DNA from 2 places in the Corynebacterium antarcticum genome. Region 1 is predicted to be linked to the other one. Evidence: riboswitches for the same ligand, from Rfam matches in the RefSeq annotation. Region 1 holds a riboswitch; the other holds the start of a gene.
The links. Region 1 has a riboswitch for cobalamin ahead of JIM95_RS09015 (FecCD family ABC transporter permease). Riboswitches for the same ligand answer to the same signal wherever they lie in the genome.
Positions count from the first base shown of each region.

Region 2: it holds a riboswitch for cobalamin, as region 1 does, so the genes downstream of both, JIM95_RS11230 (energy-coupling factor ABC transporter permease) here and JIM95_RS09015 (FecCD family ABC transporter permease) in region 1, are expected to answer to the same signal.

Region 1 is NZ_JAENIP020000003.1:370,701-390,027, reverse strand. It holds gene JIM95_RS09075 (LysE/ArgO family amino acid transporter) at 65-790, shown strand; gene mgrA (L-glyceraldehyde 3-phosphate reductase) at 890-1,993, opposite strand; gene JIM95_RS09065 (polysaccharide lyase 8 family protein) at 2,393-4,855, shown strand; gene JIM95_RS09060 (YkvI family membrane protein) at 4,955-6,235, opposite strand; gene gatB (Asp-tRNA(Asn)/Glu-tRNA(Gln) amidotransferase subunit GatB) at 6,683-8,188, opposite strand; gene JIM95_RS09050 (VanZ family protein) at 8,283-8,825, opposite strand; gene JIM95_RS09045 (6-phosphofructokinase) at 8,926-9,957, opposite strand; gene JIM95_RS09040 (DHA2 family efflux MFS transporter permease subunit) at 9,968-11,386, opposite strand; gene JIM95_RS09035 (MFS transporter) at 11,402-12,694, opposite strand; gene JIM95_RS09030 (MerR family transcriptional regulator) at 12,691-13,446, opposite strand; gene JIM95_RS09025 (ABC transporter substrate-binding protein) at 13,754-14,872, opposite strand; gene JIM95_RS09020 (ABC transporter ATP-binding protein) at 14,916-15,683, opposite strand; gene JIM95_RS09015 (FecCD family ABC transporter permease) at 15,683-16,720, opposite strand; cobalamin riboswitch at 16,835-17,057, opposite strand; gene JIM95_RS09010 (hypothetical protein) at 17,146-17,466, shown strand; gene gatA (Asp-tRNA(Asn)/Glu-tRNA(Gln) amidotransferase subunit GatA) at 17,556-19,049, opposite strand; gene gatC (Asp-tRNA(Asn)/Glu-tRNA(Gln) amidotransferase subunit GatC) at 19,050-19,327, opposite strand, start outside.
Region 2 is NZ_JAENIP020000005.1:637-10,471, forward strand. It holds tRNA gene JIM95_RS11185 (tRNA-Glu) at 639-714, shown strand; tRNA gene JIM95_RS11190 (tRNA-Asp) at 750-823, shown strand; tRNA gene JIM95_RS11195 (tRNA-Asp) at 1,042-1,115, shown strand; tRNA gene JIM95_RS11200 (tRNA-Phe) at 1,140-1,212, shown strand; gene JIM95_RS11205 (hypothetical protein) at 1,304-1,453, shown strand; gene JIM95_RS11210 (lipocalin family protein) at 1,738-2,004, shown strand; gene JIM95_RS11215 (GNAT family N-acetyltransferase) at 1,997-2,311, shown strand; gene epsC (serine O-acetyltransferase EpsC) at 2,381-2,968, opposite strand; gene cysK (cysteine synthase A) at 3,085-4,020, opposite strand; cobalamin riboswitch at 4,267-4,521, shown strand; gene JIM95_RS11230 (energy-coupling factor ABC transporter permease) at 4,571-5,266, shown strand; gene JIM95_RS11235 (energy-coupling factor ABC transporter substrate-binding protein) at 5,346-5,735, shown strand; gene cbiQ (cobalt ECF transporter T component CbiQ) at 5,756-6,484, shown strand; gene JIM95_RS11245 (energy-coupling factor ABC transporter ATP-binding protein) at 6,545-7,342, shown strand; gene ramA (acetate metabolism transcriptional regulator RamA) at 7,885-8,724, shown strand; gene JIM95_RS11255 (cob(I)yrinic acid a,c-diamide adenosyltransferase) at 8,777-9,361, opposite strand; gene murA (UDP-N-acetylglucosamine 1-carboxyvinyltransferase) at 9,452-9,835, shown strand, end outside.

The sequences.
Region 1 (19,327 bases):
ATTCTAACGTACATTCAAAAACTTTAACTTTTCTTAACGATCAGGTGGTGACACGATCGGCGGCATGAACATCGCGCTCCACGGATTCCTCATGGGACTGTCCCTCATCGTCGCCATCGGACCTCAGAACACTCTCCTCCTCCGACAGGGGATTCGCCGGACCGCCGTCGGGGCGGTCGTCGCCGTATGCCTGATCTCCGAATGGATGCTCATCATCGGCTCCACCGCAGGTGTCGGTGTCATCATCGACAAAGCGCCGATCATCCTGGACGTGATGAAGTACCTCGGTTTCGTCTATCTCCTCTGGTTCGCCTTCACGTCGTTCAGGGACGCGTTCCGTCCCGGTGACGGCACGTTCACCCGGGACAGTCAGGATCCGGAGGTCCCCACCGGCCCCCACCCCGGGGACACCTACGGAACCGGCCCCGGAACCGGAGCCGGAGAAGGTTCGGTTGCCGTGGCTGAGCGCACCGTCCGCACCACACGGACCGCACCGGCACGGACCTGGGTCAAGCCGGTTCTCGCGGCACTCGCCATGACGTGGCTCAACCCCGCCACCTACGTCGACATCGTGGTGATGCTCGGCGGCATAGCGAACCAGTACGGCGAGATCGGACGCTGGTACTTCGCCGCCGGAGCCCTGACGGCGTCGACCATGTGGATGCCGAGCATCGGATACGGCGCGAAGAAGCTCTCCGGTCCGCTCTCCCGCTCTGACGTGGCACGGATCGTCAACATTGCCATCGGAATCGTGATGATCGCCATCGCTGTCCGACTGCTCCTCCACTGAGAGACACCACACGCCACGGAAGCGATGCGAGGGCCCCGATCCGACTCACACCGGATCGGGGCCCTCGGTGTGTCAGATGTCGGACAGCGTGAGGTCAGTTCACTTCTCCCGGGTCTTGGACTTCGTCGCCTGCGCCCAGATGTTGATCCCGGCGTCGGACGCGATCTCGTCGATCGCCGCCAGTTCCGCACCGGTGAATGTGAGGTTCTGGGCGGCATCGATGTTCTGGTCGAGCTGTTCGACGGAGGAGGCACCGACGAGCGCCGAGGTGACCGTCTGTTCGCCGTAGCGTCCCTGCTCCCGCAGAACCCAGGACACCGCCATCTGTGCCAGGGTCTGCTCCCGCTCCTGCGCGATGTCGTTCAGGCTCCGCATCATCCGGATGTTCTCCTCGCTCAGCATGTCGCTCGACAACGACTTGTGGGCGGCGGCACGGGAGTCCTCAGGTACTCCGTCAAGGTAGCGGTCGGTGAGCAGGCCCTGCGCGAGCGGGGAGAACGCGATGGTCCCGACCCCGTTGTCGGCCGCGGCCTCGAGCAGGGTGTCACCGTCTTCCCCGGCCTCCTCGACCCAACGGTTCACGATGGAATAGCTGGGTTGGTTGATCAACAGCGGACACCCCTCCTCCGCCATCATCCCGGCGGCCTCGGTGAGAAGCTCCGGACCGTAGCTGGACACACCCACATAGAGCGCCTTACCGCTGGACACGATGTCCCGCAGGGCATACACCGTCTCCTCCAACGGAGTCTCCGGGTCCGGCCGGTGATGGTAGAAGATGTCCACGTAGTCGAGCCCCATGCGATCCAGTGACTGGTCGAGTGAGGCCATCAGATACTTCCGCGACCCACCGAACCCGTAGGGACCGGGCCACATGTCCCAGCCCGCCTTCGACGAGATGATCATCTCGTCCCGCAGGCCACGGAAGTCCCGGTCGAGGATCCGGCCGAAGTTGACCTCGGCGGAACCATTCGGCGGTCCGTAATTGTTCGCCAGGTCAAAATGGGTGACCCCACGGTCGAAGGCACGGTGGATGATGGCCCGCTGTGTCTCGAGCGGCTTGTCATCACCGAAGTTGTGCCACATCCCGAGGGAGACGACCGGGAGTTTCAGCCCCGAGTGCCCGACGGTCCGGTAGGGAACGCCGTCGTGGTAACGGTTCGGTGCGGGCTGATAGGTGGGTTGGACATCCGGATTGAAAGGCATGGCTCCAGTGTGCCCGCGGTGCGGCCACTTGTCGATGTCCGGCCCGGTGTATCTCCGCCACAAGGAGGCAGTGGTGTCGGCCCGACCACACGGTGTTCCTCCGGATGGCGGATCCGTGGGCCCGTCATCGTCCCCTCGCCCGACGCCACGGGGGTTGCACCACCTGCGGAGGACCGGTCAGACGACGGACGGGTCACAGACCAGAACGATGATCTGTGACGCATAGTGCATTGAACACTGTTCGCGGACTCATCCCACAAGTTATGCTGGCGAAAACAGGGGCCCGGCCCCGGTTTCGTTCATCCGGCGCCCGTACATCCCCGGGAACCGGTCCGTGGCGTGTCGTGACACGACGAAAACAGCGCTGTGCCGCGGTACCCAAAACAAGAAGGAGTATCCATGAATCTGACCCGCCGAACGTTCCTCAAGGCGTCAGCCACAGTGGGCGTGATCGCCGCGATGGGAAGTGTGTTCCGGGAAGCCGCGGCAGCCGAGATCCCGGAGCCTCTCTTCGATGAACTGCGCCAACGCTGGATCGACATCATCACATCCAGGAACCTCTTCGACGCTGATGACGCGGCGTTCGCGCCTCTCATCGAGGCACTGGACCGCTCCGTCGACAGGACACTGGCTGACCTCGCGACCGGCCCGGAGGCTGCGACCACGGTGTTCACGAGCAAGAATCTGGCGGCCGAGAAGTCCCCGGACATCACCTCCACCGCCCGGAGCATCCTCGCCCTGGCCAACGGCTGGTCCATTCCCGGCTCGAGGCACTTCGGAAGCGACGAGGTCCTAGCCGCCGCCATGGCGGCCCTCGACAGGTTCCTGACCCTGCGCTACAACCCCGACCAGTTCGAGTACGGCAACTGGTGGGACTGGGAGTCCGGTGCAGCCCGTGCCGTCGGCGACATCATGTGCCTTCTGGGCGACAAGCTGCCCGCGGACACTCTCGCCAGGGCCGCCGCGGGAATCAACCACTTCATCCCGGACCCGACTGAGCAGGAGGTCAACAAGGGAGACGCCCGCAAGACATCCACCGGCGCCAACCGTCTTGACCTCTGCCGCGCCGTGGCGTGTTCCGCGATCGCGGTCCGAGACGAGGAACGGCTCCGCGGCGCGCTGGACGGCCTGTCCGCGACCTGGCAATACGTTGAGACGGGCGACGGCTTCTACCGCGACGGCTCCTTCGTCCAGCACACCCACATCCCCTACACCGGTGCGTACGGAAACGTCCTGATCTCCGGCCTGTCGCTCATGTTCGATCTGGTCGCGGGCACCTCCTTCGACATCAGCGAGGACGGGAAGAACCGCGTCTACTACCTGGTGGACCAGGCCTACATCCCGATCATCGTCGACGGCCAGGCCATCGACGGTGTCCGTGGCCGATCAGTCTCCAGGAAGGTCGAGCCCGGGTCCTCCCACGGGATCTCCATCGTGACCTCCATCATCCGCCTGGCGGAGCGCGCCCCGGCCGAGTACGCGGACCGCTGGCGCGGCCTCTGCTCGGGATGGCTCCACCGCAACACCTACAACGACTTCACCGACACGAACAGCATGTCGCAGCTCGCCCTGGTGAACCGTGCGAAGAGTTTCCCCCCGGCCCCGGCGCTGTCCGAGCCCAAGATGTTCCCGTCCATGGACCGTCTGGTCCACCGCAGCGCGAACTGGACCGTTGCGGTGTCGATGTGCTCGAAGCGCATCTCCTGGTACGAGTACGGGAACCGGGAGAACGAACTCGGCTCACGGACCGGAAGCGGCATGCGCTACCTCATGCTCCCGGACGACATGGGTCAGTTCGAGGACGGTTTCTGGTGCACCGTCGACTACTCCGCACCGACGGGGACGACGGTGGACCATCGGGAACTCGAGCGCGGTGTCGGCGCCCCCTGGGGCGTGGACACCCCGCAGAACGAATGGACCGGCGGCCTGACCAGCGGACCTCTCAGTCTCGCCGGCATGCACCTGATCGGACCCGATCTCAACGGTCTCGAGGCCAGGCGTCTCTGGTTCGGAACGTCCGATTCCGTCGTGGAGCTCGTGGGCGGAGTCACTGCGCCGGACAGCCCGGCGCTGACAGTCGTCGAGCACCGCAACATGGGTGAGAACGGCAAGCCGGTGCTCACCGTCGACGGAAGCCGGGTCGCCGGAGAAGCGACGGTCAAGGATCCGAAGTGGGCGCATCTCGACGGTGTCGCCGGCTACGTGTTCCTCACTGCGGGAACCGTGCGGGCGAGCATCGATGACCGTACCGACACCTGGCTGAACGTCAATCCGTTCCGTAGCAGTTACCCGGGGGCCACTGACCCGGTCACCCGCACCTGGGCCACCATCCAGTTCGATCACGTCGGCGATTCACAGAAAGCGGGCGGCTGGATACTGCTGCCCAGGGCCAGCGTCGAGGAGACCCGCCGGATCGCCGACACACTGAACGGCTCCTCCGCGACAGCCAAGATCGAGCAGAACGATGAGCACGCCCAGGTCGTCCAGGTGGGCGATGCAACCGGCTTCGCGGTCTGGAAGCCGGGCACCTACGCCACCTGGGAGTTCACGCAGCCCGCCGTCGTCCTGGCCGAGTACGCCGGCGACGAGCTGACCGTCACCGCAGCCGACCCGACCCAGGAAACGGCACAGCTCACGATCAAGGTGCCCGGAGAATGGCCGGTGTCCACGGGTGAGGGCGCCACCGTGACCGCCACACCAGCGGTGACCACACTCGTCGTGGATACCGCGGGCCTCGAAGGCGCATCCCGCAAGGTTGTCCTCCGCAGGAAGGGAACGCCGCCTTCCGGGGCCCCCTCATCAGCGGAAAACCTGAGCTCTTGGCTGGGTGACACCGGCAGCAGCTCGTTCTTCTCGTCGTAGGGACAGAGGCCGGACGGCGGTGAACACCACCAGAGGCCCCGCTTCCACGTGTCACACGTGGAAGCGGGGCCTCATCTCACGGCATTTCCGGGGAACAGATCAGTTGACGTGCGACGAACCGTGTCCGGAGGAACTGTCGTCGATGGAGAAATCGACCGAGTCATCCTCATCGAGCTGACGCTCGACCTTCTCCCGGACGGTCGCGGCCATCTCCTCCTCGTCGATGTTGGAGGCCTTCAGGCGACGGGTCAGCTCACGCTGGTGGCCCGCGGTGAACTTCCTCGACGGATCGAGCTTCCGGGTGACCAGTTCACGGATACGTTGCCGACGCTTGACCTCGTTCACGATCATGCCGCGGTCCCGTACCCAGGCGTAGACGAGGACACACATCAGTGCGACGCCGACGTAGCCGAGCAGCGGATAGAGGTAGGTGACCAGGGTACGGAAGCCCAGGAAGCTCAGGACGAATCCGGCCAGGACGGTGATGACGAAGGTGGAGTTGAAGTTCTGCGGCTTGTTCACCGTCAGTCGCCGGGTCAGGGCGTAGAACATGCCGAGCGCCGAGTTGAAGATCATGCCGTAGATCGCGACCGACATCAGGGTGCCCATGATCGGGTGCATGAGACCGACGAGCGTCAGCATCGGCATCGCGTCGTCCTTGAGCATGTCCACCTTGAGGAACAGCGAGGAGGCCACGAGGCACAGCATCAGGCCGAAGATGCCGCCACCGAGGAGACCACCGAGTCCGGCGATCCGTGCGTTGAGGTAGTAGCCGCCGATGACGATCGACATGGAGACGACGACGATCAGGGAGAATCCGAGGTAGTTCAGGGCGCCGACCCAGACGTTGGGCAGGGTGGTGCGGATCGTCGAAGCCGATTCCTCCAGGTGGGACCAGTCATCGGGTGCGGTCACGAAGGCATAGACGGCGGCGATGAGGATGAAGAGGATGATGCCCGGGGTGATGGCACCGATGATGTTGCTCACCTTGTCCACGTCGAGCCGCCCGAGCACCAGCACGAGGACGAGCAGGATGACGGCGCCGACCCAGACGGGAAGGCCGAACTGTTGGTCGAGGTTCGCGCCGGCACCGGCGAACATGACCATACCGAGGGAGAAGATGGTCAGCATCACCGAGCCGTCGAGGAATCTGGCTGCGACCGGGTGTGCCACCTGGTCGAAGACGGCGGTGTGCTCGGTGGCCTGGTAGTAGCTGCCGAGCTGGAGGATGACCAGTCCGACGACGCACATCATCAGCGCGACGAAAACGGCTCCCCAGAGACCGGCATGACCGAACACGACGAAGAACTGGAGCACCTCCTGCCCGGATGCGAATCCGGCGCCGACGCTCAGGCCGACGAAGGCCATCGCGATTGCCATTACTCGTTTCAACATGTTGGGTGTCTCCCTCTCCGGAGAATCGTCGAACACTGTTTTTGCGGATCCACTCCCGTTGCCGGGGGATCACCAAGGGAGATTCTAACGAGGTCGGGGCCGATAACCCGCATTGATCGGACCTGTGGCGCGGATTCAGTCCCGTGGAGATCCATTCGGAGAACCAGCCCGACCAATGCGTCGGTGCTGCACAGAACCGATCGAAAATGCCCGTACAGGCAGTCGGACAGGTGGCGATCTCCCCACTGAAACGATCAACCCTCTTCAGGGGAGGTCGCGGCCCGACGTATCCCCGACCGGGGCCTGACAGGTGCCGCATCACCAGCGTGATCGGGGCGGCACCGGATTCACCGGTTCCCCCGGAACCCCGCCAACACGAAACCGGTGGTGCGACACGCCGCACCACCGGCAGTCCACGCGCTCAGCGTGAAATCAGCGGCACTTCTCCGCGATGAGCTTGTTCACCAGCGCGGGGTCGGCCTTGCCGCGGGTCGCCTTCATGACCGCGCCGACGATGGCACCGCCCGCCTTGGTGTTCCCACCCCGGATCTTCTCCACGATGTCCGGGTTGGCGGCGAGCGCCTCGTCGACGGCTTTCTCGATGGCCCCGTCGTCGCGGACAACCTCGAGGCCACGCGCGGCGACGACCTCATCGACGTCGCCCTCACCGGCGAGAACGCCGTCGACCGCCCGGCGGGCGAGCTTGTTGGTCAGCTTCCCCTCCTTGACCAGGGCGGCCACGCGGGCGACCTGTGCCGGGTTGATGTCGAGCTGCTCCAGCTCGACACCCGACTCGTTGGCCTTCTGGGTCAGGTAGGACACCCACCAGGAACGCGCCTCCGCGGGGGTCGCGCCCTCCTCGACGGTGGCGATGATGAGATCGAGGGCGCCGGCGTTGACGAGGTCGCGCATCTCCGCGTCGGAGAGGTTCCACTCCTCGCGGATCCGGGCCTTGCGCACCCAGGGCAGCTCGGGCAGGGTCGCCCGGATCTCCTCGACCCACTCGCGCGGGGCGATCACCGGAGGGAGGTCCGGGTCGTTGAAGTAGCGGTACTCCTCGGCGGTCTCCTTGATGCGTCCGGCGGTCGTGGACCCGTCGGTCTCGTTGTAGTGCCGGGTCTCCTGCCGGATGGAGCCGCCGTCGGTGATGACGCGTGCCTGGCGCTGCATCTCGTAGCGCACGGCCTGTTCGACGGACTTCAGCGAGTTGATGTTCTTGGTCTCGGTGCGGGTACCGAACTCGGTCTGACCGATGGGCCGGAGGGAGAGATTCGAGTCGACGCGCATGGAACCCTGGTCCATGCGGGCGTCCGACACGCCGAGCGCCTTCACCAGGTCGCGGAGCGCGCTGACGTAGGCGCGGGCGACCTCAGGGGCGCGTTCGCCGGCCCCCTCGATCGGCTTGGTCACGATCTCGATGAGAGGAACGCCGGCACGGTTGCAGTCCACCAGCGAGGACGTGGCGCCCTGGATCCGCCCCTCCGCACCACCGAGGTGGGTGAGCTTGCCGGTGTCCTCCTCCATGTGGGCGCGCTCGATGTCGACGCGCCAGGTGGTTCCGTCGTCGAGGACCACGTCGAGGTACCCGTCGTACGCGATGGGCTCGTCGTACTGGGAGATCTGGTAGTTCTTCGGCTGGTCCGGGTAGAAGTAGTTCTTCCGGGCGAAGCGGGAGGACTCCGCGATCGAGCAGTTGAGGGCGAGGCCGATCTTGATCGCCCACTCGACGCCTCTGGCATTGACGACGGGCAGCGCACCCGGCAGCCCGAGGCTTACGGGATCGACGTTCGAGTTCGGGGCGGAGCCGAAGTTCGCGGAGGACGCCGAGAACATCTTGGTCTCGGTCGCCAGCTCGACGTGCACCTCCAGCCCCATCACCGGGTCGAAGCGCGTGAGTACCTCATCGAAATCCATCAGATCATTTACCGGAGCAGTCATGTCCGACAGTCTAACGGCTGACGGACGGGTCCCGCGCTTCCACTCCCGTCTTGCACCGGCCCGACCACCCGTGCACGACCGAACCGCCACCGGCTCAGATTCCCCCGGTCCACTCTCCGGATGAGAGCAGGATGAGGATGATCAGCACGAACACCACGGAGACACCGATGATCAGGCCGTCCCGGTGCGGGCTGTGCCGGTCTGCGAACCACGCACCGGCTGCGGCTCCGACGGTGTTGAACAGGAGGTCGTCGACATCCGAATACCCGACCGCGAAGACGAACTGGAGCGTCTCGATGAGAAGACTGAGCCCGAAACCGGTCAGCGCGGTCCGTTTCATCCGGTCTGCCCGGTCCCGGAGCAGGAGGCACACCAACGCACCGAAAGGCAGGAACAGGGCGAAATTGCCCACGATGTTGAGGGGCGGACCGTACCAGACCTGGGCGGTGGACAACTCGCTGAACGGGATCAGGCGGATATCGCGGGTCCGGTGGGCGGCGGCGGTCCAGAGGCCCGCGATGACGAAGGTGAACTTGAACAGGGTCAGTGCCGTGATGACGGTGATGTTGAGAACCAGGGCGGCGACGATGTGGCGACGTCGGACCCCCGGCCCCTCTGTGGGGGTCTCGCCGGGCATGGGCCACAGTGTATCCACCGCGCCCGGCAGTCCCCGTGAATCGGCGGGGCCCCGGCGGGAACGGTGTTCCTGTCGGGGCTCCGGAGTTGGTTGAGTCGGGTCAGCCGAACAGTGCCTGGGCGGTGCGGTAACGCCCGTCGGGTACGCGCTTGAGCGTTCCGACGGCCTCCTCGAGGCCGATGAGGTTGATGTGCTCACCCTTGAGGGCGACGACCTTCCCGAAATCCCCGGTGTGGCAGGCGCGCGCGGCGTGCACACCGTAGCGGGTGGCCAGGACCCTGTCGTAGGCGGTCGGTGTACCACCGCGCTGGATGTGCCCGAGCACCGTGGTGCGGACGTCGTGTCCGGCACGGGCCTGGATCTCGTCGGCGATCTGCTGTCCCATGCCGGTGAAGATCTCGTGGCCGAACTGGTCCACTCCCCCGGACTTGAGCTCCATCGTGCCTTCCTTGGGCATGGCACCCTCGGCGACGACGACGATGCCGTACTTCTCGCCCATCTGGAAGCGACGCTCCATCGCCTTACAGATCTCGGCGATGTCGAAGGGCTGCTCGGGGATCACGATGTAGTGGGCGCCACCGGCCATGCCGGCGTGCAGTGCGATCCAGCCGACGTGGCGGCCCATGACCTCGACGATCATGACCCGGTTGTGGGACTCGGCGGTGGTGTGCAGCCGGTCGATCGCGTCCGTGGCCACGGAGACGGCGGTGTCGAAACCGAAGGTGTAGTCGGTGCCGTTGACGTCGTTGTCGATGGTCTTCGGGACGCCGACGACCGGGATTCCGTTGTCGGAGAGCCACTTGGCGCCCTTGAGCGTACCCTCACCGCCGATCGGGATGAGAGCGTCGATTCCGGCGTCGGCGAGATTCGCCTTGATCTGGTCGAGCCCGTTCTTGAACCGGTCCGGGTGCAGTCGACCCGTACCGAGGATCGTGCCGCCCCGGAGGAGGATCCGGTCGATCGACTCGTCGTCGTAGAGCTGGACACGGCGGTCCTCCATGAGACCCACCCAACCGTCCTGGTAACCGACGACAGTTGATCCGTAGTCCGAACTGGCGGTGCGGACGATACCGCGGATGACAGCGTTGAGGCCGGGGCAGTCGCCGCCGGAGGTCAGTGTCGCAATTCGCATGTGCCCCATCCTAGTCTGCCGAGCAGACGGATGCCCGTTCGGAAGAAGACCTGAAGAAGGAAACGGACACAAAACCAAGGAAAAGTACGCAGGCGGTGATGATGACGGCGTTGCCCATGGCGTTGCCGATCGACGTTCGCGCAGCTCCGATCTGCATCGCGGCACCGACGGCGGCGGCGCCGATGACCGAACCGACCTGACGTGTGGTGTTGTACACACCCGAGGCCGCCCCGAGCCGCTGCGGCGGCAGGTCCCGCATCGCGGTCGCGGAGTTCGGCGACCAGATGAATCCGTGCCCGACACCCATGAGCAGGACCGGGACGAGGATCCACCAGACGGACACTCCGTCCCGCATCACGGCCGCGAGCATCCCGACCGCCGCGGTCATCGCGCCGAAACCGACCATCGACAGGATCCGGGGATGGACGCGATCGGCCAGCCGGCCCACGAAGGGCGAGAGGAAACCGGAGATCACGGCCGTGGGCACCAGCATGAGCCCGGATTTCTCCGCGCTCATCCCGAGCCCGTCCTGGAGGTAGATCATCATGGGCAGGGCGATGGACGCGACGGCGAAGCCCATCGTCGCGATGGAGAACGCCCCGATGGAGAAGTTCCGGTTCCGGAAGATACCGAGCGGGATCAGGGGATCCGCGCCCTTCTCCCCCGCCGTGTGCTGCCGGTGCAGGAACAGGGCGAGCGACACCAGACCACCGGCGAACACGAACCAGATCCACGTCGGCCAGTGCAGCTTCGGCCCCTGCTGCATCGCGTAGACCACGCCGAACACGGCGAGCAGCGAGAGCAGGACGCTGAGCCCATCCACCCGGCGTGTGACCGTGGGCATGGACGGCACCCATCTCACAACCATCACCACGCTCAGCACACCGAAGGGGATGTTGATGAAGAAGATCCACTGCCAGCCGAGGGTGCCGGTGATCAGGCCACCGAGCAGCGGTCCGGCGAGCGAGGCGAACCCGGCGACGGCACCCCAGATGCCCATCGCGGCGCCCCGGCGCTCCCGGGCGAAGATCCGGTTGATCACGCTCATCGTCTGCGGGGTGAGGATCGACGCGCCGAGCCCCTGGACGGCGCGGGCCGCGATCAGCCACTCGATGCCCGGCGCGAGCCCGCAGGCCAGTGAGGAGAGCGTGAAGATGACCATGCCGACGAGATAGACGTCGCGTTGTCCGAACCGGTCGCCGAGACGCCCGGTGACCAGCAGCGGGACCGCGAAGGTGATGAGGTAGATCGAGGTCACCCAGACGACGGCGTTGAGGGAGGCCCCGAGTTCGGTCTGGAACTGGGGCGTCGCCACCGCCACGACCGTCTGGTCGAGGAGGATCATGAAGAACCCGATGCACAGTGCGGCGAGGGCACGCCACGCCTGTTTCTCGGGCAGGACGGGGGATGCGGGTCGGGTGTCGGTCACCGGCCCATCCTACGACTACAGCTGTTCCGCGTCCTCCACTGTCGCTGCACCCCGGTCGTTCCCGGGCCCGGGTCCCGGGTTGGTCTCAGGCTGTGCCGGTGGCACGGTCCGGACTCCGCAGATCCCGGACCAGACGCCGAAGGGGAGGAAACTGAGCCCGATACCGAGGGCCGTGCGGTAGACGCCGAAGGCGGCGATCAGTGGTGCGGCCGCGGTGAGTCCGATCGACTGACTGAGGCTTCCGGCCGCGGTGAACAGGGACAGGGTCCGCCCGCGCACCCGGTCGGGGACGGTCTCGGTGATCAGGACGAGGTGCAGTGGCCCGAAGAGACCCGCTCCGATTCCCGCGAGCACCATACCGGTGAACACGAACGGATCGTTTCCGAGTCCCCCCAGGAAGAGGAACGCCAGGGTGAACAGGCCGACGGTGGTCCCCCAGAGCGTCCGCCGGCGCCGGGTGCCGAGCACGGTGGCCAGTCCGCCGCCGATGACGAATCCGACGGCGTAGGTGGCGAGCACCGCCCCCATCACGGCCGGTGAGTCGACGGACTGGTAGTGGGCGGGCAGCAGGATCACCAGGTACGGGACGACGAGCATCGTGGACACCAGTCCCATGATGAGCAGGAGGCGCACGATGGGGTGGGTGAGGATGTCGCGCCACTGGCGCACGACGCTCATGTCGGGGACATCCGGGTCCGTGTCCCCCGCGTAGCCACCGGTGTGCGCCACCCGCACGGTCGTGGTCAACGCTGCGGCGACTAGGGAACAACCCGCGGTGATCCACAGCACCGTGATAACCGGCTGCACCGCCATCAGCACTCCTCCGAGTGCGGGCCCGATCAGCGCGGCGACGCCCACGAGTGTCTGCATGATCCCGGCGAGTCTGTCCCGGGACACCCCGGACGTGGCCGAGACGTCGCCGAGCAGGGACTGCCTGGCGGCCATTCCGGGCACGTCACCGACGGCACCGAACACGGCGAGCCCGATGAACCAGGCGAGCGTCAGTTCCAGGGAGGCGTCGACGGCGATGAGAGCGACGATGGACAGTCCGCTGATCACGTCCGAGATCACGCTCATGGGTTTGCGCCCGAGGGTGTCGATCAGCTGACCCCCGATGAAGGACACGATCAGCCCGGCGACCGCGGTGACCGCTACGACGGTGCCCGCGGCTGCGGGGTTCCCGGTGCGTTCGAGGATCAGCCACGGCCACGCGATCAGCGCGATGGAGTTGCCGAACTGCGAGAGCCCCGCGGAGGAGAGGTACAGCCACGCGGAGGCGCGGTGCCGCGCCGGGGTGCCGGTCGTCATCGTGCGACCTCCGTACCCGTGAGCTGCCTGACCAGTTCGTTGAACCGGATGATGGCCGGAGGAATGTCCCCGATCACGGAGTCGAGCACCACCGATGCGGGGAATTCTCCCCTCCGGAGTTCCTCCTCGTCGAGCCGCCGGATGTAGTCGGCCGCCCGGCGGGCGATCTCCACCACGAGAGGATCGTCCGGCTCCACCGTCCACAGATGGCTGACGTCGCGCAGCAGCACCCGGTACTCCGCGGACTCGAGAGCCTCGGTCGCCCAGCGGACGCCGTCGTCGAACGTGTCCGGGAACACCGTCCGGTAGACCACCCACACCCGGCCGATTGCGCGGATGAATCCCTCGGCGACCCCGATCTCCCGCCACCGGCGGAACAGCGCCCCGTTCCCGTCGGACAATCCGACGAGTTCCGGGGATTTCAGTCCGGCGAGATGTCTGCGCTGGCCGGAGATCACCGATGCCTCCTCCGCGAGACGCCCGGCCACCCGTGACCGGACCCGGGTGAAGGTCCCGGTGTCCATCTCGGTGGCGCCGACGGGGAGCACCTCGAGAATGTCCGTCAACGTGAATCCCGCCTCGGCGAGGGACCTGACCCGGGCGAGCCGTACGGCGTCAGCCGGAGCGTAGATCCGTCGGCCCGCGCTGTCCCGCCCGGCGGGCGGCATGAGCCCGATGTCGTGGTGGTGCCGGATCGTCCGCGCCGAGACCCCCGCGAAGGCGGCGAGTTCGCCGATTGTGGGCATCGTCATGGGCCCGAGCCTAGGCGCTGCCGTTGCGGCAGCCGCAAGTGTCCGTCGCCCCCTCCAAGGTGGCGGTCCCCGCCGGACCGCTGTACGGACGGTGGACGGGCCCGGCTGAGCGGGAGTGATCCTGATGTCGCCCGATCAGGCCGTGAACGCCGGGACCGCACACCCCGCCGGCGGGAACACCGACGCGATCGACCTCGCGGTGGCCGGGTCCGGTGTGCGGATCAACCGCCCACCGCCGAGCGGTATCGTTCCCGGCCGCCCCGTGGACGACGCGACATACGAACCTTCCGTCCGCGGGACGGTGTCCCTAGCTGAAGTACTCCTGGCCCGGGACGGACGCCGGCAGCTTCAGCTCGGGGACGATGTCGGAGGCGGGGACGAGCTCGAGGTGTTCCAGGCCCTTGCGGACGTGCTCGGCGGCGTCGATGTTCAGCGGGCCGGCGGTCCACATCGCGTAGGGCAGGTTGATGAACCTGTTCTCCCTGACGGCGGGCAGGTCGCGGGTCACCGGGTTGGTGCGCAGCAGCTCGATCTTCTCGTCGAGTTCCTGTCCCGGGTACTCGACGAACACGAATGCGTCGGGTGCGGAATCGGCGAGCTTCTCCCAGCTGACCTGGACCCAGGTGTCCTCGACGTCGTGTGCCCCGTTCTCGGCGCCGGCGGCGTCGAGGATCGACTCCGGGGCGCCGAAACGCCCGGAGGTGAACACGGCGTCCGTGCCCGAGTCGAAGAGGAACACGACCGGGCGGTTCTCGGGCTGCGGGGCCTCCTCCAGGGCCTTCAGGCGTTCGTTCTGGTCCCGGATCACGGCCTGGGCGGTGTCCGGGTCCCCGACGATTTTTCCGATGTTGGCGAGGTCGGTCTCCACGGAGGTCCACGGGTCCACGATCCCGCGGGCGTCGGTCCCCTCCTGGCGGCACGCCTCGGTGAGGATGTAGGTGCCGATGCCCCGGTCGGCGAGGGAGTCGGGGGTGATGTTCTTCTCGTCGGACAGGCCGTAGCTCCAGCCGGCGACGTAGATGTCCGGCTGTTCGGCGACGATCTGTTCGAGCGAGGGGTACTTCTCGGCGACGTCCTTCAGCCCGTCGACGACGTCGGCTCCGTACTTGGCGGCGAGGATGTCGCGGTCGCGCTGCACGGAGCTGACCTCGGCGATCCTGTCCCGGCCGCCGGCGGACAGGACGGTGGCGATGATGTTGCCGTCGTTGACGAAGAGCTTTTCGGTGGCGTCATAAGTGACCTCGGTGCCGCAGTTCTCCACGGTCACCGGTCCCTCTGCCGCTTCGGTGCCGGCAGCCGCCGTGGTTTTCCCGTCGCTGGCCGTCGTGGCGGTTGAGTCGGTCGTGCCGGCGTCTCCTCCGGAGCAGCCGACCAGCAGGGTCGAGGTGGCCAGTACGGCGATGAGCGCCCTGGTCGTGTTCTTCATGGTGTTCTCCTTGGTTGGGTGGTGGTGGGTGGTGTTCGGACGGTCAGAGGGTGTCGACGATCAGGTGCGGGTTGCGCGCGTGATCCAGGTCGGCGATGAGGGCCCCGACGTCGAAGGCCGTTCGCATCCGGTCCGGGGTGAGCACCTGCCCGGACGGACCGGCGGCGAGGACGCCATCCCCGTGGAGCAGGACGACGCTGTCGAAGTACACCATCGCGAGATCGAGGTCGTGGACGGTGGCGATCACCGTCCGGCCCGTCGAGCGCAGCACCCCGAGCAGGTGCAGTTGATGGTGGACGTCGAGGTGGTTGGTCGGCTCGTCGAGCAGGATCACCGGGGTCTCCTGGGCCAGCCCCCGGGCGAGAAGGACGCGTCGGCGCTGCCCGCCCGAAAGCTGGTCGCACGGGCGGTCGATCTCGGCCTCCATGCCGACGAGCGCAAGGCTGTCGTGGACGATCTCGTTCTCGCGGCGGCCGCCGAACTCCCAGGGTCTCCGGTGGGGCAGCCTGCCGAGGGCCACCGTCTCGCCGACCGTGAGATCCCCCGGCGGGGTCTCCTCCTGCCCGACGAACGTGACCAGCTTCGCCCGCTTCCGGGGCGGCAGGCCGTGCACGTTCCGGCCGTCTATCTGAACCTCGCCGGAGTGGGGGCGGGTGATTCCGGCCAGGCACCGCAGCAGGGTCGATTTTCCGACGCCGTTGACGCCGACGATGGCGGTCATGGTGCCCGGCTCGGCGGACCAGGTGACGTCCCGAAGGATCGTCGTCCGCCCGATGCCGCAGTCCAGCGCTTCGATCTTCATGTCAGCCATCAGCTGTGCCCCTCGTAGCGGTACCTGTTGCGCCCCATGAGCAGCAGGAACAGGGGGGCGCCGAGAATTCCGGTCACGACGCCGAGCGGTATCTCCTGCGGTGCCGCCGCGACCCGGGACAGCACATCGACCCAGAGGAGGAACACCGCCCCGGTCGCGGCCGCGATGGGCAGCAGCCGGATGTGCAGGGAACCGACCATGAGTCGGGCCAGGTGCGGGATGACCAGGCCGACGAAGCCGATTCCCCCGGAGACCGCGACCATCGCCCCGACCAGGAGCGCCTGGATGAAGAACAGTGCCTGGCGGAGCAGGCCGACCCGCACCCCGAGTGCGGCGGCGGTGTCGGGGCCCGCGGCGAGCGCGTCGAGCCGGGAGGACAGCGACATGAGGATCACGACCCCCACGACGACGACACCGAGGGGCAGGACCACGCGGTCCCACTGGGCGCCGGCGACGGAACCGAGCATCCAGAACATCACCGACTGCGCCGCCCGGGATTCCGGGGAGCGGAACACGAGGAAGCTCGCGATCGCGGAGAACGCCGACGACAGCACCACGCCGGAGAGGATCAGCCGCAGGGGCGTGATGCCGCCCTGGATCACGGTGACGGCGTACACCGTGGCCGTCGCCCCGAGCGCACCGACGAGTGCGCCGCCGGAGAGCGCCCAGACGCCGAAGGAGCTGAACATCCCGAGGGTGATCACCGCGGTGGCCCCGACACTCGCACCCGCGGACACACCCAGCAGGTAGGGGTCGGCAAGGGGATTGCGCACGAGGGTCTGCATGGCGACCCCCGAGACCGCGAGCCCGGCGCCGACGATCAGGGCGAGCAGCCCCCGGGGCGCGCGGAGCTGCCAGACGATGGCGTCGACGGCGGGATCGGGGCCGACTCCGCCGCCGAGATGCGCGCGGACCACAGTCCACACCTCGTCACGGCTGTACTCGACGGACCCGAAGGTCAGGGAGATGACGAAGCTGGCTGCCCCGACCGCGACGAGGATCAGGAACAGCAGGGGGGTTCTCACACGTCGGAACACTCGGCGCCCTCTCCGGGGCGCGTGGGGCAGTTGTGACGGAAGTCAGTCACTCTTACGCTCCTCGCCCGGAACGATCCGGGCCATCTGGGTGCACCGGATCGCGCGGCACGGACCTCTGAACTAGCTGAGCCGGCAGGTATTCGGACTCGAGGATCACCGCCCCACGGAACCGGCCTTCCCGGCGGTATCGACCGCCAGTGACCCCGACGCCCCTTGGGGGCGGTCGGTCACACTCCGTGGAACTTCTCTCTCACCGCTGCGCGCAAGTCCCGGATTCACACCGGGTTGCCTCTTCGTTCGCGGGCACTGCTGCCCGACCGGCTCACTGGAAGAATCCCTGAAATCGTAGCAGGGGGTGGGCCACGACCGCAGCAGATTCACTCACACCTCCCCCGCCCGAGTGCGCACGTTCTAAGGTGGTGGGCATGGACATGACACTGAAGAAGGCCGAAGACGTCAACACAGCAGCCGTGGTCACCACCGGGCTCATCGGTGGGTGGATCACCGCCCGCGAGACCGGGATCCGGCCCCTCGGCGGGGTACTGCTCGGCGCGGCGGGCGTCTGGGCGGCCCGCGGCTGGGCGGCGAAGAAGGGGCCCGTCACGGCCACGGCCCTGACCGCCCTCTACGTCGGGGCGTTCGGCGCCTCGCATCCCCTGGCGAAGAAGATGGGCTCCTGGCCCGCCGTACTCACCGTCACCGGCGCAACAGCCGCCACCGCGTACCTGGCGAGCGACCGCGACTAGGCCCACAAGCCGCTCGGGCATACGAAGAGGGGTCGGTATCCGGATCCGGATACCGACCCCTCTTCGTGCAGACGGTCAACGAGGGAGTGTCAGGCCCGGCCGGCCTCGAACGCTGCACCGACCCGGTAGAGGCGGTCATCGGAGAACGCCGGGGCCATGATCTGCAGACCGACGGGAAGCCCCGTGTCCGCCGCGAGACCCGAGGGCAGCGACATACCGCACACACCGGCGAGGTTCAGCGGCAGCGTGCACAGGTCGAAGTTGTACATCGCCATCGGGTCGGAGACCTTCTCCCCCAGCTTGAACGCCGTGGTCGGCGTCGTCGGGGAGATCAGCACGTCGCACCGCTCGTAGGCGCGGGTGAAGTCCCGGGCGATGAGCGAGCGCACCCGCTGCGCCTGCAGGTAGTAGGCGTCGTAGTAGCCGACGGACAGGGCGTAGGTGCCGAGCAGGATCCGGCGCTTGACCTCGGGGCCGAACCCGGCGGCACGGGACAGCGACATGACCTCCTCGGCGGAACGCTGGCCGTCATCGCCCTCGCGGAGGCCGTAGCGCATGCCGTCGAAGCGGGCGAGGTTGGAGGACACCTCGCACGGGAGGATGAGGTAGTAGGCGCCGAGCGCCTCGTCGAAGTGCGGGCAGTCGACCTCCACGATCTCCGCGCCCTGGCTCTTCAGCTGTTCGACGGCGGCGTGGAAGGAGTCGAGGACACCGGTCTGGAATCCCTCGCGGTCGAACTGCTTGACCAGACCGATCTTCACGCCACTCAGATCACCGGAGGCCCCGGCGCGGGCGGCCCCGACGACATCGGCGACGGGACGGTTGACGCTCGTCGCGTCGAAGGGGTCGTGGCCGGCGATGACCTCGTGCAGCAGCGCGGTGTCGAGGACGGTGCGGGCCGTCGGGCCACCCTGGTCCAGGGAGGAGGCGCAGGCGACGAGCCCGTAGCGGGACACGGTGCCGTAGGTGGGCTTCACGCCGACGGTGTCGGTGAGTGCGGCCGGCTGGCGGATGGAACCGCCGGTGTCGGTGCCGATGGCGAGCGGTGCTTCACCGGAGGCGAGGGCGGCGGCGCTGCCGCCACCGGAACCGCCGGCGGTGCGCTCCGGATCCCAGGGGTTGCGGGTCGGGCCGTAGGCCGAGTTCTCGGTGGAGGAGCCCATGGCGAACTCGTCCATGTTGGTCTTGCCCAGGATCGGGATGCCCGCGGCACGGATCCGCCCCGTGACCGTGGCGTCATAGGGGCTCATGTAGCCCTCGAGCATCTTCGAGCCGCAGGTCGTCGGGGCGTCGGTGGTGGTGAACACGTCCTTCAACGCGAGCGGGACGCCCGCCAGCGCGGAGGCCGGCTCCTCGCCCGCGTCGAGGGCGCGGTCGACCTCGGCGGCGGCGGCCAGTGCCTCCTCCTCGCCGACGTGCAGGAAGGCGTGGATCTCACTGTCGACGGCGTTGATCCGGTCGAGGTGCGCGCGGGTGACCTCGACGGAGGTGGCCTCACGGGAGTGGATCTTCCCGGCGAGTTCGGCGGCGGAAAGCCTGGTCAGTTCGTCGCCCGAGGCGGTGTAGCGCAGATCGGTGGTCATCTAGTCTTCCTCCCCGAGGATGTGCGGAACCTGGAAACGCTGTTCTTCGACGGCGGGCGCCTGATCGAGCGCCTGCTCTGCGGAGAGGGTCGGCAGCACGACGTCCTCACGCATCGGGGTCTGGATGGCGTGCGGGTGGCTCATCGGCTCGACGTCCGAGGCGTCGACGCTCCGGACCGCGCTGACGTTGGCGATGATGTCGTCGATCTGCTCCACGAAGGCGTCGAGCTCTTCGTCGGTGAGGGCCAACCGGGACAGTTTGCCGAGGTGTGCCACCT
Region 2 (9,835 bases), on a different contig from region 1:
CTGGATCGATGTCCTCAACGCGGTGCCGAGCGGCGATCAGGGTATGTGACAGGCTCAACGAGTCCTGTTTCCGGGAACAGGTGACCGGCGCCGGTACTCGGAAAACGGCTCCAGCAGCGGAGCGCTCCCGGACCTCCCTTTCACCGGATCGGACGTTCCGCCACTCCAAGTCCTGCCCCGGAGGGCATCCCGGGAAAAGGACGAAGGTCAGCCACAGGCTCTCCCATCGGTGACTGAGGTGCCGCACAGCTTTCCGGACAGCAACCGTACGTCAGATCGACACTGCCGATACCGGGTCGGCTCCTGTTTTGTTACGCTCCTGATCCTGTGGAGATGAGCGTTCCGGTCCACTTTCCGTGATTCGTCCGCGTGCGGGCGCGTGGGCGATGGCGGTGCACACGCACATGCGTGGGTGTCGGGCGCAGGGAGGCATGGGGGCGGATGGGGTGCACATGACCGCGCGGGGTCACGGAAGCTCTGTATTCCACCGTGCCAGAGTCTCTGATGAGCGAATGCCGGTAAAGTGACGGGACGTTTGACCAGCATCTTTGAACTGCGGTTTTGTGCCACAGCCATTTCCCAAGTATATTCTGAACAAGCCGCTGAGAGCAGTGAGCATCACTGCTGTCCAGTTGCGAGCTCCCATCGTCTAGGGGCCTAGGACACCGCCCTTTCACGGCGGCGACACGGGTTCGAATCCCGTTGGGAGTACCACTTTTCCACCCAGTGGAGAAGTGCGAGAAAATTGAGGCCCTGTGGCGCAGTTGGTTAGCGCGCCGCCCTGTCACGGCGGAGGTCGCGGGTTCGAGTCCCGTCAGGGTCGCAGAAACCCCGGTAGTTCTAGGGCTACCGGGGTTTCTCGCTGTTTCGATGGATCTCCCCGGGGTGCCTGTCCCCGAAGGAATGGCGAAGTGCCGGGAGTCTGGCGGGAAGAGTCTGGTGGAGGTCATAAGTGCCGCCTGTGCTGTGGATTTGTCGAAAATCGCGCCGCTGTGTAAAGTTTCCTCTCGTGCAACGGGTAACCCCCACGTGCACAATCAAGGCCCTGTGGCGCAGTTGGTTAGCGCGCCGCCCTGTCACGGCGGAGGTCGCGGGTTCGAGTCCCGTCAGGGTCGCGAGAACGTCTACGGATGTTCTTTGGCCAGATAGCTCAGTCGGTAGAGCGTCCGCCTGAAAAGTGGAAGGTCGCCAGTTCGATCCTGGCTCTGGCCACAATGACGCCCCCGGGTTTCCCGGGGGCGTTTTTGTCTGTCCCCGTGCACTGTGGCGCCAATCTGCTGCACCTCGCTGCACAAAGGGGGGCATGAACATCCGCGGGGCCGCGGCACAGCCGGCCGCTCCTGCCGTGGCGCCGACGGTCGACGCCACGGCGCCCCCGGCGAGGTTCCACGGCACACCCGCCGGGTCGTCACTCCCCACCACGACGGTGTCGAGCGGTGGGGAACTGCCGTAGCTCCCGTACCTTGACCCGGAGGCGCATCAGGGCACCCGGCACAAGATCGTGTTGGCCCCGCACATTTTCAGGCTGCAGCGCGCCCACGACACCACCGTTGAGTACACCATCACAGGTCCGTACACGGTCCGGGTGGTGAACTCGTGCACCGACACTGGTTCAGCGGACCCCTCCGGCATCGAAGGGCGGGGGTCAGGGGTGCCGATCCGGCGACGCAGACTTCGCTCCGCGTCTGATTCAACGGTGCGCCGTCCGAGAACCCCGACGGCCCGACCAACTGACGGATGACGTGGATGTCCGCCGACGGCGCCACCGTGCTCGTCGGGAATCCCGGGCGGACCGTCGGGTTCGTGCTCTCCCGCAAACTGTCCCTCACTCCCGGTGAGTGGTCCGAGGTGCGCGACATCGTCGCCGCGAGGGGTTACAATTCGTGCACGTTCATCACCTCGCCGGCGACCGGCGGACGAGCGGGCCACCCGCTGTGCGCTCTCTGGGTCCATCGGTGCCGGCGGGGTCACACCTCCGACAGAAGGGGCGACACCGATGGCTGAGACCGGCACCCGTGTGTTCCACGATGCGCAGAACCACCGCTACGTCATCACCGTTGACGGCTCCGAGGCGGGGTACGCCGCCTACACCGTGGAGGCTCCGGAGAATGACGGCCCCGCTGTGCGGGACTTCAACCACACCGTCGTCGACCCCGCTTTCCGGGGGCGCGGGTTGAGCGGGCCCCTGATCCGGTTCGCACTCGACGATTCGCTCGAGGCGAACCTGACCTACCGCGCGACCTGTTCCGCGGTGGAGCACTTCATCGGGAAGAACCGGGAGTACGCCGACGGGCTGGCCGGACCGGTGTAGCGGCGATTCTCGAAGGAAAACGCCCCGCACGCGTGAGCGTGGGGGCGTTTTCCTGTTGTCGTGGTCCGGTCAGAACAGCGGAGGTTCCTTGTCGACGTAGCGATCTGGGTCGACGAGCTTCTTGCACTCACTGGTCTTGCGTGGTCGGTTGACCGCCGGAATACCGACCGCGATGTGATTGGCCGGCACGTCCTTGGTCACCACTGCGTTGGCTCCGATCGCACTTCCGCATCCGATGGTGATCGGTCCGAGCACCTTCGCGCCGGCACCGACGGTCACGTTGTCCTCGAGGGTCGGGTGCCGTTTCGTCTGGGTGAGGACCTGACCGCCGAGCGTCACCCCGTGGTAGAGCATGACGCCGTCGCCGATCTCGGCGGTCTCGCCTATGACGATACCCATGCCGTGGTCGATGAAGAACCTGCGGCCGATGGTGGCGCCCGGATGGATCTCGACACCGGTGAGGAAACGGGTGATCTGGGCGAGGATCCGCGCGGGACTGCGCAGGCCCCGCGTCCACAGGGCGTGGGCGACGCGGTGCGACCAGATGGCGTGCAGCCCCGAGTAGACGATGGCGTTCTCGACATCGCCCCGGGCCGCGGGGTCATGCTCACGCGCGTTCGCCAGGTCTTCTCTGATCATCGTCAGCAGCCGGTACATGGGAGCCAATCCTATCAGCGCAGCAGGGCCGCCTTTTGCCCGGACGTCGGGCGACCGGAACCGGCGGACCGGGTTGGCGCTGTGCGCACCCGACCACGCGATGTTCCTCGGCGGGATCAGTTCCGGATGTCGTCGAAGAGGACGGTGGAGACGTAGCGCTCGCCGTAGTCGCAGACGGTGGTGACGATGGTCTTGCCGGCGTTCTCCGGACGGGCGGCCAGGTCGAGCGCGGCACGCACGTTGGCCCCCGTCGAGATGCCGCCGAGGATGCCCTCGCTCCGGGCGAGCTCACGGGCGGTCGCGATCGCGTCCGCGTTGCTCACGGTGAGCACATCGTCGAGGATCCGGCGGTCGAGGACCTCGGGGACGAAGTTCGCGCCGAGCCCCTGGATCTTGTGGGGACCCGCCTTGCCGGTGGACAGCAGCGCGGATTCGGCGGGCTCGACGGCGTAGATCTCCACGTCCGACCTGCGGTCCTTCAGCACCGCCCCCACGCCGCTCACCGTGCCGCCGGTGCCGACTCCGGTGACGAAGATGTCGACCTTTCCGTCGGTGTCGTTCCAGATCTCCTCCGCGGTGGTGGAGCGGTGGATCTCCGGATTGGCGGGGTTCGCGAACTGCCGCGCTAGGATCGCGCCCTCGTTCTCCGCGACGATCTCGTTGGCTTTGTCGACGGCCCCCTGCATGCCGGCCGCACCCGGGGTGAGGACGATCTCGGCGCCGTAGGCGCGGAGCATGACCCGACGCTCCATCGACATGGTCTCCGGCATGGTCAGGATGACGTGGTAGCCGCGGGCCGCAGCGACCATGGTCAGTGCGATACCGGTGTTCCCCGAGGTCGCTTCCACGATCGTGCCACCGGGTTTCAGGGAACCGTCGGCCTCGGCGGCATCGATGATGGCCAATCCGATCCGGTCCTTCACGCTGTTCGCGGGGTTGAATGACTCGAGCTTGACCAGAATCTCTGCGTCCAGGTTCTCGGTCATCCGGTTCAGCCGCACCAGGGGCGTGTTTCCGATGGTGTCGGTGATGTTGTCGTGGATGTTCGCCATGAGGGTTCTCCTTAGAGGATTTTCCGGTTCATCAGTTTGTTGGCTGCCGCGGGCACGGCCTTTGGCTGTCACGCTACACCATAAATAGACCGCAATATAGACAGTGTGGTCTATTTCGTGCTATGTGCGCCCGCTGGTGCGGATTCGGTGACGTCAGATGGGGAAACTGTTTTCACCAGCGGATACGGGACCCTGAATGAGGGTAGGTGTTTCCAGCTTCGGGGTTCATTCGGCCTGCGCACGTGTTACCGTTCCACACGTCGCAGTGATCGGGAATGCCGGTGGGAATCCGGCAGCGGCCCTCGCCACTGTATGACTGTCGCCGATGGTGGATCTGTCCGCCGCCAGGGGCTTCACGCCGCAGCACGCCACTGCCTGTACGGGATCCTCCGGGGTTCAGGGTGGGAAGGCGCGGTGTCGAGGTTTCGTAGGAGAACCGAGGTATCCGGTTCCCGTTGACGACCGTCAAAGCCAGGAGACCGGCTGCGACCGTGAGTTGACCAGTCGGTCCGCGAGGTGTCGGACCCGTCCCAGAAAGAGAAGTACAGTCATGCACATCGCAGAAGGCTTTCTACCTGCCGGCCAGGCTCTCGCCTGGACCGCGGCTGCAGCCCCGTTCGTCGTCCACGGTGGATGGGCGGTGAAGAAGCAGCTCGCCAAGGCACCCGAAACCGGGCTTCTCCTCGCGGCTGCCGGAGCGTTCACCTTCGTTCTCTCGGCCATCAAGATCCCGTCCGTCACCGGCTCGAGCTCCCACCCGACGGGTACCGGCCTCGGCGCCGTGTTGTTCAAGCCCCCGGTGATGGCATTCATGGGCGGCATCGTCCTGCTCTTCCAGGCACTGCTCCTCGCCCACGGCGGCATCAGCACCCTCGGCGCCAACATCTTCTCCATGGCGATCGTCGGCCCCTGGGTCGGATACGGGGTGTGGGTTCTGCTCCGCCGTGCCGGCGCGGGTGCGGACATCTCGATCTTCTTCGCGGCGTTCTTCGCCGACCTCTCGACCTACATGGTCACCTCCGTTCAGCTGGCGCTCGCCCACCACGCCGGTGGATTCGTCAATTCCGTTCTCACCTTCCTCGGGCTGTTCGCGACCACGCAGATCCCTCTGGCGATCGTCGAGGGCATCGTCACCGTCCTGATCTTCCGCAGCCTGCGGGTCATCGCGACCAAGGAACTCGACGTCCTCGGCGTGTTCTCCCGGATCCGGAACACGGACACCCGCGAGCCCGCCACCGTGAGCTGACCTGAGCTGTCCGTAGTCGGCCGGCTCCACGCCGGTGAAGAACACAACCATGAAGAACACGCCTGAGGAGAACCCCACCATGTCCAACACAAACAACAAGGGCGGCGGACTCGCCGTCACCATTGCCCTGATCGTTCTCGCCGCGGCGATCGCGGTATTCCCGATGTTCTACAACCTCGGTGACCCCGACGCCGAGGAGCAGTTCGGCGGCTCGGACGGTGCCGCCGAGGAAATCGTCGCCGAGCAGGACCCCGACTACGAGCCGTGGGCGAGCCCGCTCATCGGCGAGCTGCCGGGTGAGGTCGAGTCCGGCCTCTTCGCCTTCCAGGCCGCACTCGGCGCCGGTGTGCTCGGCTTCGCGATCGGCAACTACCGGGGCCGTACCCGTGCCGAGGAGCGCGGGGCGCGGGAGTCCGGGGCAACCGGCACGACGGCAGCAGCGGGGCCCAAGCCCGGCACTGATGCCTGAATCGCGTCGGAGCTAACGTCATGAACGCTCTGGAGGTCGCCGCGGCGAACTCTCCGTGGGCCCGTGTCAACGTGGGGGAGAAGGTCCTGCTCATCCTGGGACTTCTCGTACTGGCCATCTCCCTCCCCCCGCTGCCGGCACTGCCCATCATCGCCGCGGTGCTGATTCTGCTCGCGGTATCCGCCAAGGTGCCGCCCCGGCTGTACGCCGGACTGATCCTGGCGCCCGCCACGTTCATACTGCTGGGCCTCGGGCCGCTGGTGTTCTCGGTGTCGACGTCGGGCCTGCGCTGGATCGACGGCGGACTGGTCGATGCCGCGACGGTTCTCGCCCGCACGGTTGTCGGTATGTCGGCGACCATGCTCTTCGCCCTGACCACCCCCATGTCCGAGCAGCTGGTGTGGTTCCGTTCGGTCGGGGTGCCCGCGCCGCTCGTCCACATCACGATGCTGACCTACCGCATGACGGGCACGCTCATCACCACCGCGAGGACGATGTGGGAGGCGCAGGCGGCACGCCTCGGGCACAGTAGCCGCAGGCGCTGGATCCACTCGGTCGCGGGCCAGGCCGCGAGCCTCTTCGTGCTCTCCTTCTCCCGTGCCCGTGCGCTCCAGGAGGGGATGGAGCTCCGCGCCGACATCTCGGAGATCTCCACCCTCCACGCCAGCAGACCCGTCCGGTGGCCGGTGATCATCGGAAGCGTCGCGCTTCTGGCGGCTGTCGCCGCGATCGGACTCATCTTCCGGTGAACCGGATCTCCTCACCACCTGCCGATCCCGCCCACGCACCGTCCCATCTATGGAGGACCCGTGTCACACCCAGCAACACCACTCGTTGAACTAGTCGACGTGGATTTCTCCCACGGCCCGGAGCTTCCCGTGTTGAGGTCCGTGGATCTGAGAATCGACACCGGCGCCAGGATCGCGGTGCTCGGCGCCAACGGTTCCGGCAAGTCCACCCTCTTCCGGCTGCTCGCCGCGGCATGGAAACCCGATCGCGGGGAACTGCGTCTCGACGGCGAGCCAGTGCACTACAACCGTGCGGGGAGGGATCGCGTCCGCCGACGGGTGCAGCTCGTGCTCCAGGAACCCGACGACCAGATCTTCGCGACGTCCGTTTCCGCCGACGTCGCTTATGGTCCGGTCAACATGGGGCTCGACCGGGATGAGGTGACCCGGCGGGTCGATGCAGCCATGACGGCGGCCGAGGTGGCGGATCTGGCAGACCGCGTTCCCCACCAGTTGTCCTACGGGCAGCGGAAGCGGGTGGCGCTCGCAGGCGCCCTCGCCATGGATCCGGCGGTCCTCCTCCTCGACGAACCGACCGCGGGCCTCGACCCGGCGGGCGGTCGGCAGCTCCTCCGGACCCTCGAAGAACTGAACGCGAAGGGCACGGCGGTGGTGCTGTCCACCCATGACGTCGACCTCGCCTACGCCTTCGCCGACACCGCGGTGGTGCTGACCGACGGGCGGCTGGCCGGTGGCGGCGTCGATGAGATTCTCACGGACAGGGATCTGATGGAACGGGCCCGCCTCGGGCTACCCTGGGCGCCGCTGGTGAGTCGTGCCCTGGGGCGGAGGGTCAGTGCCCCACAGGAACTGCCCTGAATTGGTGGCTACCCCCGAGGTGGGGGCACAGGGGAGAGCGGAAAATGTCATCAGAAACGTGATGTTACTTACGTTCAATGTCTGAACCGGGACGGAAACGGGGGTGATTTGTGGGGGGCATCAGTTTCGACGGGTCGGGGCGTCGACCCCTCCTGTGGAGGGGGGAAACGCCATTTTTCCCCTCCTGCGAAAATATTTTCGAACCACTTTCGGCAGCGGGTCTGCTGCCCAGCTGAGCGGTGTAAACGGCGTCCTCCACCGGGGTTGGTCCGCGGTTGTTTGGGGTGCATTTCCGGTCATTGGGGAGCATTCCCCCGCGCTGTGCGGACTGTGTTCACGGCCGCCGGACGCCAGGGGTATCGGGAGGGGGCCGGGAATAGACCACATCACCCCTTAGCCGGACGCCCGTTTTCCTGATTTTGGGAAAAATTACCGATATTGACGGGCTCATCACCCCCTGGGGAGTGGTTATACTGCACCTTGGAAAGATGTTGGCTCGCCCGACGGGGGCACCTGACCGGGTGGATGCGCAGGAGGTACATGTGGACTCACAACGTACGAAAGACGACGAAGAAGCGATCCGCACCGCGCTCTCGTCGTTGAGAACGGCCACCGGAATCCCGGTGACGATGTTCGCGACGGTACTGCCGGACAACAGGCTCCAGATCAGCGCCTGGGTTGGGCTCAGGACCCCGGCACTCCAGAACCTCGTCATCGATCACGGTTGCGGCGTCGGCGGCAGGGTCGTCACCACCAGGCGCCCGGTCGGCGTCAGTGACTACACCCGTGCGAACGTCATCTCCCACGAGTACGACAACGTCATCCAGGATGAGGGGCTCTTCTCCCTCGTCGCTGTTCCCGTCATCGTGCACCGTGAGATCCGGGGTGTCCTCTACGTCGGCGTGCACTCACCGGTGCGTCTCGGGGACAAGGTCATCGAGGAGGTCACCATGACCGCCCGGACCCTCGAGCAGGAGCTGGCCATCAACTGCGCCGTGCGCCGGAGCGAGGGAGGGCGCGCCGGAGCGAAGTCCGGCCGCATCATGAATGGTGCGGAGTGGGAACAGATCCGGTCCACCCATTCGAAGCTCCGGATGCTCGCCAACCGGGTCGAGGACGAGTCCCTCCGGCTCGAGCTGGAGGAGCTGTGCGACCAGATGGTCACTCCGGTCCGGGTCAAGCAGACGACCAAGCTGTCCGCGCGGGAACTCGACGTACTCGCCTGCGTGGCGCTCGGGCACACCAACGTCGAGGCTGCGGAGGAGATGGGTATCGGTGCGGAGACCGTGAAGTCCTACCTGCGCAGCGTCATGCGCAAGCTCGGCGCGCACACCCGCTACGAGGCCGTCAACGCGGCACGTCGGATCGGCGCACTGCCCTGATCCCCCTTGTCCCCCTGACCCCGGATGCACCGCGTCCGGGGTCAGCCGCGTTCTACCGCCCGTCGTGTCGCCCGGAGCCCGGTACCCACGGCACGTCGTCGCCGTTGTTGGCGACCCTGCCCAGGATGAACAGGAGGTCGGACAGACGGTTCAGGTAGCGCGCGGGAAGAACCGACGTCGTGTCCGGGTGCTTCTCCACCGCCACCCAGGCTGCCCGCTCGGCCCGGCGGGCGATGACGCGCGCGGTGTGCAGCAGTGCTGCGGCCGGCGTTCCTCCGGGGAGGATGAATGAGTTGAGGGACGGGAGATCGGCGTTGAACCTGTCGCAGTCGCACTCGAGCCCGTCGATGTAGGACTGGGCGACTCGCAGCGGCGGGTACTTCGGAGACTCCTCGATCGGGGTGGCGAGATCCGCCCCGGCGTCGAAGAGTTCGTTCTGTATCCGGCGCAGGACCCCGACGATCTCCTCCGGCGGGTCACCGAGCGCCAGGACCTGACCGATCGCGCAGTTCGCCTCGTCGCACTCGGCGTAGGCGATCAGACGTGCGTCATTCTTCGGGACCCGCTCGAAGTTGGACAACGCGGTCGTGCCGTCGTCTCCGGTGCGGGTGTAGATCTTCGTGAGGTGTACGGCCATGTCCCCACGCTAGACAAAAAACCCGGTGCGTGAGGGGCGGGGGAGCGGCCCGCGCACATGAGGACGGGCCAACCACTAGGCTGGGGCACTGTGAAGGAACGATTCTTGGTGACAGGCGGCGCACGACTTTCGGGTTCCGTGAAGGTGACGGGCGCGAAGAACAGCGTGCTGAAACTCATGGCCGCGGCTCTGCTCGCGGAGGGGACGACCCTCCTCCGGAACTGCCCGGAGATCCTCGACGTACCCCTCATGGGTGACGTTCTGCGGGGGCTCGGCTGCGAGGTGGAGATCAACGGGTCCGATGTCCGGATCACGACGCCCGCCGAACTCCGCAGCAGTGCCGACTTCGACGCCGTCCGGCAGTTCCGCGCTTCCGTGTGCGTGCTCGGACCCCTCACCGCCCGCTGCGGGAAGGCGGTGGTGGCCCTACCCGGTGGAGACGCAATCGGATCCCGCCCCCTCGACATGCACCAG